3 regions of the Promicromonospora sp. Populi genome follow, and region 1 is predicted to be linked to each of the others. Evidence: riboswitches for the same ligand, from Rfam matches in the RefSeq annotation. Region 1 holds a riboswitch; each other region holds the start of a gene.

Region 1 (5,089 bases):
ACCTCCCGGACAACACGGGGAGCTACGGCAACCACGACCAGGCCGACCGCACCGGCCCGGGCGGTCCGTCGCTCGACTACATCCTGATCCACGACACCGAGACCGCCTACCAGCCCTCGGTCAACCTGGTGCTGGACCAGTCCTACCTGGCGTGGAACTACACGCTGCGGTCCTCGGACGGGCACGTCGCGAACCACCTCGACCCGGCCGACATGGGTTGGCACGCAGGCAACTGGTTCCTGAACATGCACTCCATCGGCCTGGAGCACGAGGGCTGGGCGGGCTCGGGTGCCTGGTACACGGAGGCGATGTACCAGTCGTCGGCCAAGCTGGTGCGGTACCTCGCGGCGGAGCACGGCATCCCGCTCGACCGGGCGCACATCATCGGCCACGACCAGGTGCCGGGCATCCTGCCCGGATTCACCAAGAACGTGCACTGGGACCCGGGCCCCTACTGGGACTGGGACCACTACTTCGAGCTGCTCGGCGCGCCCATCGGCGGCGACCTGGAGACGACGACGAACGTCCAGCCGGGCGACGTCGTAGAGGTACGCACCGGGTATGCCGACAACCCGAACACGGTGACGGGCTGCCAGCAGGCGTCGCCTGGCTCCGGCGAGTGCGTGGTGGGCGCGGGCACGAACTTCCGCTACCTGTACCAGTCGCCGTCGACCGACGCGCCGCTGGCGAAGGACCCGGGCTGGAAGCCGGACGGTTCGGCCGGCACCACCTACGCGAGCGACATCAGCGCACGCGTGCAGTCCGGGCACAAGCTCGTCGTGGACCAGGTCGAGGGCGACTGGCTGGGTGTGTGGTGGGCCGGGTCCCTGGCCTGGCTGCACAACCCGGCCGACCGGCCGGTGGTGGTGCCCGCGACGGCGAAGACCGTCACCGTCGCGGGTGACGCCCCGGCGCCGGTCTACGGCCGGGCCTACCCGGAGGTAGCGGCGTACGAGGCGTACCCGGGTGTGCCGGTCCAGCCGGTCACGCCCATCGAGTACCAGGTCGGCGTAGGCCAGACGTACGCCGTGGCGGACGACGCCGTGGCCGCCGACTACTACCGGGCCGCCTCGTTCGACGGCTCCGGACCGAACCGCAAGTTGGTGCGCGGCGAGGACCTCTACTACCAGCTGTGGCTGGCGCACCGGTACGTGTTCGTCAAGGCGGCCGACGTCGAGCTCAGCGACCCGGTGGTGGCGGACGTGACGGGGCCGTCGATCAAGGGCAGTGCCAGGCCGGGGCAGGTCCTGACGGCGAAGCCCGGGACCTACCTCCCGGACGACGTCGACGTGGCCTACCGGTGGCTGCGCGACGGCGAGCTGGTGCCCTACGCGACCGGCTCCCGGTACCTGGTGACCGGCCGCGACCGCGGCACGGAGCTCGCGGTCCAGGTGACGGTCTCGGCCGATGGCTACACGTCGGCGTCGTACACGTCGGAACCAAAGCAGGTCTCCCGCCGCTAATCCTCGTAACCGAGTGCGGGCTTCTTGTTGGGTCAGCCGCAGCCGACCCAACAAGAAGCCCGCACTCAGTTACTGCTGGGGGTCACCAGTTCTTGGTGACTCCCGGGACGTTGGCCGGCAGCTTCACGTTCTTCGGGTGGAAGACGTACGCGATGCCGTCCGTCGACGTCTGCCAGACGCGCTCGAAGTTCTCCCGCGTGTAGACCTGGCGCACGGCCTCGTTGCTGGCCTTGTTCGGGTCGTTGATGATCGGGTCACCGTCCGCGGTGAACCCGACCAGCACGAGGAGGTGCCCCGGGGTGCTGTAACCGGCCTCGGGCATCTCCTCCTCGTCGAAGTTGAGGGAGAAGGTCAGCGGGATACCGGCAGCGATGAACCGCTCCGCCTCCGCGAGGGAGCGCAGGCGGGTCACGAAGCTGTCCAGCCCGAACGTGCTCGCGTACGCGGTGTTGAACGGCCAGTTGCCAGCGCCCTCGTACGTGTAGTCCCACGTCTTTATCGCGGCGTAGTCGACCTGCGGGTCGCCGTTCGGCGCCTCGATGTCCTCCAGCTCCTCGGCCGGCACCTCGCGCCCGTACGAGTAGATGACCATCGAGGACGACGTCGGCGAGCACCACACCTGGCCGCCGCCCCCGAACTCGGGGTACTCGCCGATGTGGATGAGCTGGCTGAACCGCGGCACGTCGAGCTCGACCTCTCGCCCGAGCGTGAAGTCGCTGGTGCCCGTGTAGTGCTCGTCGGGCAGGATCTCGCTGATCATGGTGCTCACCGAGGACAGGCGCGGCGAGGTCCGGGCGCCCTCGGGCCGGTACAGCCTGGCCCGGGTCTGGTACGCGTCCGGCTCGAAGCCGGCCCTCGAGACGAACGTGTCGGTGAACAGGGCAGCGTCGGTGTCGCCCTGGCCGTTCAAGGAGGTGCGGTGGATGTCGCCGACGCTGCCGTCGGCGGGCGCGAACTCGTCGCCCGACGCCCAGCGGCCCATCACGAACCACTTGGTCCAGGTCCCGTCAGCCTTGCGGCCGCGGAACTCCACCTCGACCCAGGTGCCAGTGGGGGTATCAACGTTCCAGGAGGGAACGGCCTGCTTGATCGGGTACCCGGCCTCGACGACGGGTGAGGTCCAAGTCCCGGTCTCGTAGGTGACGGGCGTGCCGTCGCCGAACGGGTCGGTGTAGTCAACGAGGTCGCCGCCGCGGGCCAGGAAGAGCCCGCCGTAGACGTCGAACCGGAGCTCGTCGCGTTCGCCCTTGAGCAGGTCCCGGCGCCCTTCCCAGGTGGTCAGAGTGATCTGGTTGTCCGACGCCGCAGGGGTCACCTCAGGCGCCCCCGCCGCCGACACCGCACCCGCAACAATCCCTGCTTGGACCACGAGCGCTCCCGTCGCAGCCAATGCGAACGCCCTAGTTCGCAGCTTGTTCCGTACCGGCATTCCAGCCTCCATGTCCCGGGCTCCCTGCTGGGGTGAGCGAGCCGTCGGGGTCTGCCTATCACGGTGAGGGGACAGCGCAGAAGGAAAGTCGTATGTGGTGCTAACGTCGGCGGCGATCCCACGGGTGCCCCACGCAGGGGCTGAGATCGGGCTGACGGCCCGGGACCGTTGAACCTGTCCGGTTAACACCGGCGTAGGAAGCAGGAGTCTCATGATGGAGAACACCCAGTCCCGCACGCTCGCCTTCGAGCACGAGAACAAGCACGACGATGTCGCCCTGCGGGTGCCGGTCACCGAGATCACGTTGGCGTCGTCGCCCGACGGCACCCCGAACGAGCCGGTTCGGGTCTACCGCACACAAGGCCCCGGGTCCGACCCGGTCCGCGGCCTCCCGCCGGCCCGCGAACCCTGGGTCGTGGCACGGGGAGATACCGAGGAGTACGACGGCCGCCGTCGAGCCCTGGCCGACGACGGGCGCAGCGCCCTGCGCCGGGGCGCGGCGACCCAGGAGTGGCGGGGAGAACGACGTCGACCCCGCCGGGCCGTCCCCGGCCGGACCGTCACCCAGATGCACTACGCGCGCCAGGGCGTCATCACGCCGGAGATGCGGTTCGTCGCGCTGCGCGAGGACTGCGACGTCGAGCTGGTGCGCAGCGAGGTCGCGGCAGGCCGGGCGATCATCCCGAACAACGTGAACCACCCGGAGTCGGAACCGATGATCATCGGCAAGGCGTTCCTGGTGAAGATCAACGCGAACATCGGGAACTCGGCCGTCCACAGCTCGATCGCGGAGGAGGTGGAAAAGCTCGAGTGGGCCACGAAGTGGGGCGCCGACACGGTCATGGACCTCTCCACCGGGGACGACATCCACACCACCCGCGAGTGGCTGCTGCGCAACTCGCCGGTACCCATCGGCACCGTGCCGATCTACCAGGCCCTCGAGAAGGTGAACGGCGACGCGAGCGCGCTGACCTGGGAGGTCTACCGGGACACCGTGATCGAGCAGTGCGAGCAGGGCGTCGACTACATGACCGTGCACGCGGGCGTGCTGCTGCGGTACGTGCCGCTCACCGCCGACCGCGTGACGGGGATCGTGAGCCGCGGCGGGTCGATCCTCGCGGGCTGGTGCCTGGCGCACCACCAGGAGAACTTCCTGTACACGCACTTCGACGAGCTCTGCGAGATCTTCGCCGCGTACGACGTCGCGTTCTCCCTGGGTGACGGCCTGCGGCCGGGTTCGCTCGCGGACGCGAACGATGCCGCCCAGTTCGCCGAGCTCGACACGCTCGCCGAGCTGACCAAGCGGGCGTGGGAGTACGACGTCCAGGTGATGGTCGAGGGGCCGGGCCACATCCCGTTCCACCTGGTGCGCGAGAACGTGGAGCGGCAGCAGGAGCTCTGCGACGGCGCCCCGTTCTACACGCTCGGCCCGCTGGTGACCGACATCGCGCCCGGGTACGACCACATCACCTCCGCCATCGGCGCCACCGAGATCGCCCGGTACGGCACCGCGATGCTCTGCTACGTCACGCCCAAGGAGCACCTCGGCCTGCCTGACCGGGACGACGTGCGTACCGGCGTCGTCACCTACAAGATCGCCGCGCACGCGGCCGACGTCGCCAAGGGCCACCCAGGCGCCCGGACAAGGGACGACGCCCTGTCCAAGGCCCGCTTCGAGTTCCGCTGGCGGGACCAGTTCAACCTGTCGCTCGACCCGGAGCTCGCCGAGCAGTACCACGACGAGACCCTCCCGGCCGAGGCCGCCAAGACCGCGCACTTCTGCTCGATGTGCGGCCCCAAGTTCTGCTCGATGCGCATCTCGCAGGACATCCGCGACGAGTTCGGCGGCGCCAAGGCCCAACAGGCGCTCGCGGGCGACGTAGCCGAGGCGGCCGCGGCAGGCATGGCCGAAAAGTCGGCCGAGTTCCGCGCGTCAGGCGGCGAGGTCTACCTCCCGCAACCCACCCTCCGCCCGTAACCCACCGACTTGGTTGTGGGCGTGATCGTTGCGCCTAAAACGGGCAATCGGCAGCAACGATCGCGCCCACAACCAATCGGTCAGTCCAGGTCCGGGACCGGGCCTGTTGTTGTGCCCTCTACCAGGGTTACCGGGAGGAGGACTGATTCCGGCTCCTCGCCGGCCAGGAGCGCGACGACGGCCAGGCCGAGCGCCCGGCCCTTCTCGACGAGCGGCTGG
Region 2 (5,089 bases), 840 kb from region 1:
CGGTGACGGCATCACCGCCGAGGCCGACGGCTACATCGACCACTTCCAGGCGATCCACGCCGGCGAGGGCGAGGAGGCCGGCGCACCTGAGTCGGCCATCTGGTCGCACCGCTGGTCGGTCAACCAGGGCGGTCTGGGCACGGACGGCCCGGCTGCGTTCGCCAAGCTCGGCGGCATCAAGGTCGGCGACTCCGACATCTGGATCCGCGACTACACCACGGAGCCGGAGAACGGTGGACTCGGGGTGTTCGCGCACGAGTTCGGCCACGACCTCGGCCTGCCGGACTACTACGACACCGCCGGCGGCGAGAACGGCACCGGATTCTGGAACCTCATGAGCTCCGGCTCCTGGCTGGGCCACGGTGACGGCACCATCGGCACGAGCCCGGACCACATGGGTGCGACCGAGAAGCTGTTCCTGGGCTGGCTCGACTACGAGACCGTGGAGGCCGGTGCCCGGGAGCGCGTGAATCTTGGCCCGTCGTACCACGCCACCACGCGTGCGCAGGCGGCGGTCGTGAACCTGCCCGACGGCGTCGAGCAGGTAGACGTGGAGGTTGCGCCGTTCGACGGCCAGTTCGTGTACTCCAGCACGGGCAACAACCTGAACAACACGCTCGCCTCGCCGGCGTTCACCGTGCCCGCGGACGCAACCCTGACCGCACAGGTGCAGTACGCGATCGAGGAGGGCTACGACTACGCGTTCGCCGAGATCTCCACGGACGGCGGTTCCACCTGGACCGCCCTGCCGAACAACCTCTCCACGGACGACGACCCGAACGGCACCAACCCGGGCGGCGGCATCACCGGCACCTCGGCGGGCGCCTGGGTCGAGCTGTCGGCCGACCTCTCGGCGTACGCCGGTGACACGGCGTCGGTCCGGTTCCGCTACTCGAGCGACGGCGGCGCGAACGAGAAGGGTCTGCTGGTTGACGACGTCGCCGTGGGCGACGCCCTGAGCGAGGACTTCGAGGACTTCGCCGACTGGACCACCGACGGCTTCCTGACGGTCGGCGCAGACGGCACCTACGAGGTCAACTACACGCACTACTACGTGGCCGAGAACCGCGTGTACGGCGGGTACGACCAGACGCTCAAGACCGGGCCGTACAACTTCGGCTGGTCCTTCACCTCGCCCGATCAGGTCGAGCACTACGCCTACCAGGACGGCCTGCTGATCTGGTACGTGAACAGCCTCTACGGCGACAACAACACGTCGCAGCACGAAGGTGGCGGCGAGGCCCTGCCGGTCGACGCGCGTCCCCAGATTCTGACGTGGTCGGACGGCACCCTCGCCCGCAACCGGATCCAGTCCTTCGACGCCACGTTCGGGCTGCAGAAGACGGACACGCTGTCGCTGCACCGCCAGGTGTCCGCGACCTCCCTGACCACCCTGGTCCTGGGTAAGCAGCGGCAGGTGTCGACGTTCGACGACACCAACCCGGAGGCGTACTGGAACCCGGACAACCCGCGACACTCCGTGAAGGTCGGCGGCACCGGCACCACCATCAAGGTGGTGTCGCAGGACACCCGCAACGGGCACATGACCATCCAGGTCAACGGACCCGTCAGCTGACCTGGTCAGCTGACATCCGAAGTACGTAGGTCTGCTGGGGGCATGGACTCAAGGTCCATGCCCCCAGCAGTGTCTGACCCCCTGGTTCAACCCTGGCGAGATGCAGCACTACGCTCGAAGGCATGACGACACACCTGCGCTGGGGCATCCTCGCGGCCGGCGGCATCGCCGCAGCCTTCGTTTCGGACCTCAACGACAACGGCTTCACCGTGCAGGCGGTGGGGTCCCGGTCCCTGGAGAAGGCACGGGAGTTCGCCGACCGCCTCGGCATCCCGACGGCGCACGGCTCCTACGAGAACCTCGTGAACGACCCCGAGGTCGACATCGTCTACATCGCCACGCCGCACCCGATGCACGCCGAGGCTGCGAAGCTCGCGCTGGAGGCTGGCAAGCACGTGCTGATCGAGAAGCCCTTCACGCTGAACGCCGCCGAGGCGCGCGAGGTCATGGACCTCGCCGAGGCCCGAGGGCTCGTCGCGCTCGAAGCGATGTGGACCCGGTTCCTGCCGCACATGGCGCGCGTCCGGGAGATCATCGCGTCCGGTGCGATCGGCGAGGTGCGGACCCTGATGGTGGACCACACGCAGGACCTGCCCGACGACCCGGAGCACCGCATCAATAACTTGGCCCTGGGCGGCGGCTCGTTGCTCGACCTGGGCATCTACCCGGTCTCGTTCGCCTGGGACCTGTTCGGCGAGCCGCTCACGATCCAGTCGCACGCGACCTTCAAGGAGACCGGCGCGGACGCCACCATCGCCACGATCTTCGGGTACGACGGCGCACGGGTCGCCACGACGATCTCGGCGTCGGACACCAAGGGACCCAACCGCGCGACGATCCTCGGAACCGAGGGCCGCATCGAGATCGACGCCGTCTGGTACAGCCCGACGCTCGTGCACGTGTACAACTCCGAAGGCGCTGAGATCGAGACCTTCGACGGCGCTGTACCGAGCCGGGGCATGCAGTTCCAGGCCGCCGAGGCGGAGCGCCTGGTCGCGGCGGGCGAGCTGGACAGCCCCCTGCTCCCGCGCGCGGAGACGATAGCGATCATGACGACGCTGGACACCATCCGCACCCAGATAGACCTCAAGTACCCGGGTGAATGACCCCCACCCTTTCGAGCCCTAAGTTTCTCCGCTCTGAGACGCCTCAAGGCGAAGAAACCTAGGGCTCGAAGGTGAGCAGGCTTCCGAACCTGCCGTGCGAAGAGGTACCGTACCTCCGCCAACGCGGGGAGCTCGGGTAGCCGGGCTGAGAGGATGGCCTGGGCCTTGTGCCGACGCCGTCGACCCGATCACTTGAACTGGGTAATGCCAGCGGAAGGACGTGCCTGACGGCACGGGCGTTCGGTCGAGGCCGTCCCCGGCGGGGACGTGGTCGCGCGCCCCCCCGTCGGAACCGGCGACCTCTGGCCTGCCCGTGGAGGTCGCACATGCTCGCCGAGATCCAGGTCTCTCCCCGTCCCAGCGGTACACCCGACGCGAAGTACGCGTACGTGGACGCCGCAATCGCCGTCATCCAGGCCTCCGGCCTCACCTACGAGGTGGGCGCCATGGGGACGTTCGTCCAGGGCAGCCCCGACGAGGTGTGGGCGCTGCTGCGCGCCGTCCACGAGGCGACGCTCGGCGCGGGCGCGGACGGCGTCCAGTCCAACATCAAGGTCAGCGAGGCCGCCGCCGACGCCGGTCCCACCATCGCGGACCTCATCACCAAGTTCCGGGCGTGAGCCAGGGCGCCCAGGGCGCTCGGGGCCTTCGGTGGCGGCGGGCCGGGCGCGTAGTCCCCCCGCTCGTCACCGTCGTCGTGCTGCTCACGGTCTGGGAGGGGTGGGTGCGCCTCGCGGACGTGCCCGAGTTCGTGCTGCCCGCGCCGTCGCAGGTGGCGCGCACCGCCGTCGAGGTGGCGCCCCTGCTCGGCCCGCACGTGGTCACGACGCTCACCGAAGCCGTGGCCGGGCTCGCCCTCGGCACGGTGGCGGGCCTGGTGCTGAGCATCCTGGTCACGGCCTCGCGAGTGACCGGCGACGCCGTCTACCCCCTGGTTGTGCTCACGCAGACGGTGCCGGTGGTGGTGCTCGCGCCGCTGATGATCCTGTGGGCGGGCTTCGGCCTGCTGCCCAAGGTGGTCCTCGTGGCGCTCACCGTCTTCTTTCCCGTGCTCGTCTCGGCGGTGGGCGCCATGCGCGCCGTCGACGCCGAGCACTCCGACATGGTCGCCGGCCTGGGCGGCACACGCCTGGACCAGTTCCTGCTGGTCCGGCTGCCGGCGTCGATCCCGGGCGCGCTCGCGGGGCTGCGGGTCGCCGCGACCTACGCCGTGGGCGCGGCAGTGGTGGCTGAGTACCTCGCCGGGCAGTCCGGGCTCGGTGTGTTCGTCCAGCGGTCCCGCAAGGCGTACGCCGTGGACCAGATCTTTGTGGGCGTCGTCCTGATCGCCCTCCTGTCCGGCCTGTTCTTCGCCCTCGTCGCAGCGCTCACGCGTGTCGCGACGCCGTGGCAGAGAGGAAAATCATGAAGCACTCCCAGTCCCTCGGTGCACGGGACTTCCGTACGCGGTCCCTCCTTGTGCGCACGACGGCGCTCGCTGCGGTTGTGCCAGTGGCCCTCACCGGGTGCGGCACCGGCTCGGGAGGCCAGGGCGGTGATGCGGCGTCCGACGCCGGTCTGCGCGAGGTCACCGTCGTGCTCGACTGGACGCCCAACACCAACCACTCCGGCCTCTACCTCGCCCAGGCCGAGGGCTGGTTCGCGGACGAGGGCTTCGACGTCAATATCGTCGAGCCCGGCGAGACGTCCGGGCTGCAGCTCGTCGCGGCCGGGCAGGCCGACTTTGCGTACTCCGTCGCGGAGGGCCTGGTCCCGGCGCGGGCCGCTGGGGCCGACGTCGTCTCCGTGGCCACCGTGATCGAGCACAACACGTCGTCCTTGATCAGCCTGTCCGACGACGGCATCACCCGCCCCCGTGACCTCGAGGGCAAGCGGTACGGCTCCTACGAGTCCGACCTCGAGAAGGCCCTGATCAGCAAGCTTGTCGAGTGCGACGGCGGCGACCCCGCGCAGGTCGAGTTCACGCCGCTGGTCAGCGACGACTTCCGCATCGGCTTGACCGAGGACCAGTTCGACACCGCCTGGGTGTTCGACGCCTGGGACACGATCCGGCTGGGCGAGGTCGACGGGCTCGACGTCGACACGATCGCATTCCGCGACCACTTCGACTGCGTGCCCGACTGGTACACGCCGCTCGTGGCGACGTCCCGGGCGCTGCTGGACGAGGACCCGGACGTCGCGCGCGGGTTCCTGGCCGCGCTGTCGCGCGGGTACGAGGAGGCCGCAGCCGATCCCGACCGGGCGGCGGAGGTGCTGCTGGAGGCCGCGCCAGAGCTCGACCCGGAGCTGGTCTCGGCGAGCGCGGAGTGGCTGGGGCCGCAGTATGCGTCGGGTGACTGGGGTACGCAGCGGGCCGAGGTCTGGGACGGGTTCGTCGCTTTCCTCGAGGAGGAGGGCCTGACCGAGC
Region 3 (5,089 bases), 1.1 Mb from region 1:
CGGCCTGGCGGTGTTCAACTGGGCTCGAAGGCGCTGACAGGTCATAACCTTGGGCGATGACCGAGACACCCGTAGCCACAGGGCAGAACGTCACGCCGCGCGGAACACCCCGGGACGACGCCGCCCGCCGTAACCTCTGGGGACACTTCACGCGCCAGTCCGCCTGGGAGTCCGGCGTGCCCACGCTGGTGCGCGGCGAGGGCCACCACGTGTGGGACTCGGCCGGCCGCCGGTACATCGACGGGCTCTCGGGGCTCTTTGTGGTCCAGGCCGGGCACGGCCGCCGATCGCTCGCCGAGGCCGCCGCCAAGCAGGCCGGTGAGCTCGCCTACTTCCCGATCTGGGGGTTCGCGCACCCGCCGGCCATCGACCTGGCCGAGCGGCTCGCAGAGCACGCTCCCGGCGACCTCAACCGGGTGTTCTTCACGACGGGCGGGTCCGAGGCCGTCGAGACGGCGTTCAAGCTGGCCAAGCAGTACTGGAAGCTGCAGGGCAAGCCCGGCAAGTACAAGGTGATCTCCCGGGCCGTGGCCTACCACGGCACCACCCACGGCGCCCTGTCCGTGACCGGTGTGCCCCGCATCAAGGAGCCGTTCGAGCCCCTGGTGCCCGGCACGCACAAGGTGCCCAACACCAACATCTACCGGGCCGACGAAGGCCTCCGCGACGACCCGAAGGCCTTCGGTCGCTGGGCCGCCGACCAGATCGAGACGCTGATCCTGACGGAGGGGCCCGGCTCGGTGGCCGCCGTCTTCCTCGAACCCGTGCAGAACGCGGGCGGCAGCATCCCGCCGCCGCCCGGGTACTTCGAGCGGGTGCGCGAGATCTGCGACAAGTACGACGTCCTGCTGGTCTCGGACGAGGTCATCTGCGCGTTCGGCCGCGTCGGGTCGATCTTCGCGTGCGACGACTACGGCTACGTGCCCGACATGATCACCTGCGCCAAGGGCATGTCTTCGGGCTACTCGCCGATCGGCGCCTGCATCGTCTCGGACCGTATCTTCGAGCCGTTCGCTACCGGGACCACGACCTTCGGGCACGGGTACACGTTCGGCGGGCACCCGGTCTCGGCAGCCGTCGCCATGGCGAACCTCGACATCTTCGACCAGGAGGACCTGACCGGGCGGGTCAAGGAGAACGCGCCCGCGTTCCGGTCCACGCTGGAGCAGCTGCACGACCTGCCGATCGTGGGTGACGTGCGCGGCGCCGGGTACTTCTGGTCGATCGAGCTCGTCAAGGACAAGGACACCCGGGAGACCTTCTCCGGCGACGAGGTGGAGCGCCTGCTGCGCGGGCTCCTCAACCCGGCGCTGCTCGAGGCCGGCCTGTACTGCCGCACCGACGACCGAGGCGACCCCGTGGTGCAGCTGGCGCCGCCCCTGACCACGGGCCCGGCAGAGTTCGCCGAGATGGAACAGATCCTGCGGGGCGTCCTGAGCGAGGTGTGGACGAAGCTCTGAGCGGAGGAGCGGCAGCGTCAGGCGGCAGCCGCCCGCTGCTCCGCGGGTCGACGGCGCAGGGGTGCGTGCTGGATGGCCGGCGGGTCGTAGGCCATGTCGAGGCGGCCGACGTCGGTACCGGGCGGCACGATGGCGTCGATCCGGTCGAGGACGTCGTCCGTCAGGGCCACCTCAGCGCCGGCGAGCGCGCTGTCCAGGTGCTCCATGGTGCGCGGGCCGATGATCGCGGACGTGACACCCGGATGGGCGATGGCGAACGCCATCGCGAGATGGTTCAGCGGGACCCCGGCGTCCTGGGCGACGGGGATGAGCTGCTCGACGACGTCGAGGCGGTGCTCGTCACGCAGGTGCTCGAAGCCGAACCGGGAGCGGTAGGTCTCGTTGTTCTGGCCCCTGCGGTACTGGCCGGTGAGCAGCCCGCCGGCGAGCGGGCTCCAGACGAGCGTGCCCATGCCGTACTGCTGGGCGACCGGCAGTACGTCGCGCTCGATGCCGCGGTTCAGGATGGAGTACGGAGGCTGCTCGGTGCGGAAGCGCTCCAGGCCGCGCCGCTCGGCGACCCACTGCGCCTCGACGATGTCGGCGGCCGGCATGGTGGATGAACCGATCGCGCGCACCTTGCCCGAGTTGATCAGGTAGGTCAGCGCCGCGAGCGTGTACTCGACGTCCGTCTCCGGGTCGGGGCGGTGGATCTGGTACAGGTCGATGTGGTCTCGTCGACGGGCTGCGGCACGGGGCCGAACCCCGCTCCTGAGGAGCCCGGACTGCGGCTCTGACTCGCCGCACCGAGGTGCGCGAGTCAGGGGCGCAGTCCCGCGTCGCCCCCGCACGCGCCTGAGGCTGCGCCGGCTGCTTGGACACGGTTCCCGCGCCGCCGTCGACGACCTATGGTTGGACCCAATGGCGCGGGGCGCCAGGGCGCTAGCCCGGCTGAGATGCACCCGTGAACCTGCTCTAGGTAATTCTAGCGAAGGGAACGCCTCGTGGGTCCTGTCGTGAGCGCGCCCGCGCCCGACGCCGCTCCCCGCATCCGACCCGCCAGACACCCGGTGGTGGCGTTGACGATCGCCGGGTCGGACCCGTCCGGCGGCGCCGGGATCCAGGCAGACCTGAAGACCTTCGCGGCGCTCGGCGGTTACGGCTGCGCGGTGCTCACGGGGCTCACCGCGCAGTCCACCACCGGCGTCACGCGGGTACTTCCGGTGCCCGCCGACATGGTGACGGCTCAGCTGGAGACGCTGTTCGCCGACGTCGCGGTGGACACCGTGAAGATCGGCATGACATCGGACGCCGCCGTCGCCCGCGCGATCGCCGCGGCCCTGCGCGACCTGCGGGCCGCCGGACGCGCGCCGTACGTGGTGCTCGACCCGGTGATGGTCGCGACGTCGGGCGACCGGCTCCTGGCGCGAGACGCCGAGGCGGTGCTGCGCGACGAGCTGCTGCCCATGGCCGACCTGGTCACGCCCAACCTGCCCGAGGCCGCGGTACTGCTCGGCGTCGAGCCGGCCCGGGACGCCGCCGAGGCTGCCGACCAGGCGCGGGCGCTGCTGAAGCTCGGCGCGCGGCTCGCCCTGGTGAAGGGCGGGCACCTGGAGTCGGCCGAGTCGGTCGACCACCTGGCGGGTCCGGACGCCGTCGTCGCCCTGACCGCCCCGCGGATCCCCACCCGAAACACCCACGGCACGGGCTGCACGCTCAGCTCGGCGTGCGCCGTCCTGCGGCCCCTGCACAACGACTGGGAGCCCGCGGTACGCGCGGCGAAGGACTACCTGACCGAGACCCTCCGCGCCGCGGACACCCTGATCATCGGCGGTACCGGGACAGCGGCGGGTCCGTGGCACGGGCACGGCCCTGTCGATCACGGATACGCCGCACGGACGGCGGCCGATGCCGCGGCCGCATGGTCGGTCTCCGGGTAAAGGTTCCGCGAGCCAGCTCGGTTGCTGTCGGTAGACGTTGTCTACTGGCAGCAACGCACTCCGCAGACCTACTGTTTCCCCAGGCCATCCCAGTCGACACGCGTCACCCGGTCGCCACACCCCAGCAGGGACGTCGCGCAGGGCCGGACCGTCAGGACTTGAGGAGCTCCGCGGCACGAGCGCGGGCCCAGGCGTCGGCCTCCAGGACGCCCTCGACCGACGTCGCGTCGCCCGCCTCCGTGGCCGCATGCGCCTCCACGACGGCGGCCACGGTGTCGACGATGTCGAGGAACCCGATGGTGCCGTCGTGGAACGCGTCCACGCACACCTCGTTCGCCGCGTTGTAGACCGCCGGGTAGGTCCCACCGGCCTCCCCGACCTGCCGGGCCAGGCGGACGGCGGGGAAGGCGTCGTCGTCCAGGGGTGCGAACTCCCAGGTGGCGGCCTGGGTCCAGTCGATCGCCACATCGACGTCGGCCAGCCGCTCCGGCCAGGACAGGCCGAGCGCGATGGGCACGAGCATCCGCGGCGGCCCGGCCTGCGCGATGGTGGAGCCGTCGACGAACTCGACCATCGAGTGGATCAGCTGCTGCGGGTGGACCACCACGTCGATGGCGCTGAACGGCAGGTCGAACAGCAGGTGGGCCTCGATGACCTCGAGGCCCTTGTTCACCAGGGTCGCGGAGTTGGTGGTCACCACACGCCCCATCGAAAAGTTGGGATGGCGCAGGGCCTGGGCGGGCGTGACGTCCCGCAGCTCGGCCCGTGACCGGCCACGGAACGGGCCGCCGCTCGCGGTCACGACGAGCTTGCGGACCTCCGCGGCGGACCCCGAGCGCAGCGCCTGCGCGATGGCCGAGTGCTCCGAGTCGACCGGCACGATCTGCCCCTCGTGCCGCACCGCCGCCTTTACCAGGGCACCGCCGACCACCAGTGACTCCTTGTTCGCGAGCGCCAGCGTCGAGCCGGCCGCGAGCGCGGCGAGGGTGGGGCGCAGGCCTACAGACCCGGTGATGCCGTTGAGCACGACGCCGCTCCCCCGGCCGGCCAGCTCGGTCGCGGCGCCCGGACCGGAGAGCACCTCTACGCCGTCGGCCCCCGCCTCGCGCAGGAGGGTGGTCAGCGCGGCGCGTGCACCGTCGTCGGCCACCGCGACGGCGCGCACGCCGAGCGACGCGGCCTGCCGCGCGAGGGCGGGCAGGTCGGAACCGCCGGCGGACAGCGCGTCCACGCGGAACCGGTCGGGGTTGCGCCCGATGACGTCGATGGCCTGCGTGCCGATGGAACCGGTGGAGCCCAGGAGGGTGACGCTTCGCATGGGCCCCATCCTGTCAGCCATCGACGTCAGGCCTGGCCGGGCTGCCCGGCGTCAGCCCTCGCCGGCCGGCTCGGCCCGGCCGCGGCCGAACACCCGCCAGCCCCGGACGACGCCGCGCGGGTCCGGCACGGGCGCTCCCGCCGCTTCCCAGCCGGCGTCGTCGGCGAGCGGAACCACGTGGAGGCCGAAGTCCGCGAGGATCACCGGGATCGCACGGATCGCGGCACGGTCCTTCTCGCGGTCGGGCTCGGACAGGTCCGCCCAGGGGCGCAGGTCGGGGTGCAGCCGCCGTGCGTCGTCGCGCACCGGGGCGTAGGTCCAGCCGGCCGCCAGCTTCTCGGCCGTCCAGCGTTCGTGCTCGTCCACGGCCCGCGCGTCCACCACGGGTTCCG

What was found. A riboswitch is a leader RNA that binds a small molecule or an ion and turns the genes downstream of it on or off. The one in region 1 is predicted to bind thiamine pyrophosphate.
Region 2: another riboswitch for thiamine pyrophosphate. It lies ahead of AB1046_RS15905 (MTH1187 family thiamine-binding protein); the one in region 1 lies ahead of thiC (phosphomethylpyrimidine synthase ThiC).
Region 3: another riboswitch for thiamine pyrophosphate. It lies ahead of thiD (bifunctional hydroxymethylpyrimidine kinase/phosphomethylpyrimidine kinase); the one in region 1 lies ahead of thiC (phosphomethylpyrimidine synthase ThiC).

Annotation. Positions count from the first base shown of each region.
Region 1 covers NZ_CP163528.1:4,338,320-4,343,408, forward strand. The annotation lists gene AB1046_RS19645 (N-acetylmuramoyl-L-alanine amidase) at 1-1,463, shown strand, start outside; gene AB1046_RS19650 (C39 family peptidase) at 1,546-2,832, opposite strand; TPP riboswitch at 3,005-3,109, shown strand; gene thiC (phosphomethylpyrimidine synthase ThiC) at 3,104-4,870, shown strand; gene AB1046_RS19660 (LacI family DNA-binding transcriptional regulator) at 4,951-5,089, opposite strand, start outside.
Region 2 covers NZ_CP163528.1:3,498,641-3,503,729, reverse strand. The annotation lists gene AB1046_RS15915 (immune inhibitor A domain-containing protein) at 1-1,576, shown strand, start outside; gene AB1046_RS15910 (Gfo/Idh/MocA family protein) at 1,699-2,682, shown strand; TPP riboswitch at 2,797-2,918, shown strand; gene AB1046_RS15905 (MTH1187 family thiamine-binding protein) at 3,009-3,302, shown strand; gene AB1046_RS15900 (ABC transporter permease) at 3,299-4,090, shown strand; gene AB1046_RS15895 (ABC transporter substrate-binding protein) at 4,087-5,089, shown strand, end outside.
Region 3 covers NZ_CP163528.1:213,647-218,735, reverse strand. The annotation lists gene AB1046_RS01010 (hypothetical protein) at 1-37, shown strand, start outside; gene AB1046_RS01005 (aspartate aminotransferase family protein) at 57-1,460, shown strand; gene AB1046_RS01000 (aldo/keto reductase) at 1,478-2,290, opposite strand; TPP riboswitch at 2,357-2,454, shown strand; gene thiD (bifunctional hydroxymethylpyrimidine kinase/phosphomethylpyrimidine kinase) at 2,444-3,379, shown strand; gene dxr (1-deoxy-D-xylulose-5-phosphate reductoisomerase) at 3,531-4,697, opposite strand; gene AB1046_RS00985 (RyR domain-containing protein) at 4,749-5,089, opposite strand, start outside.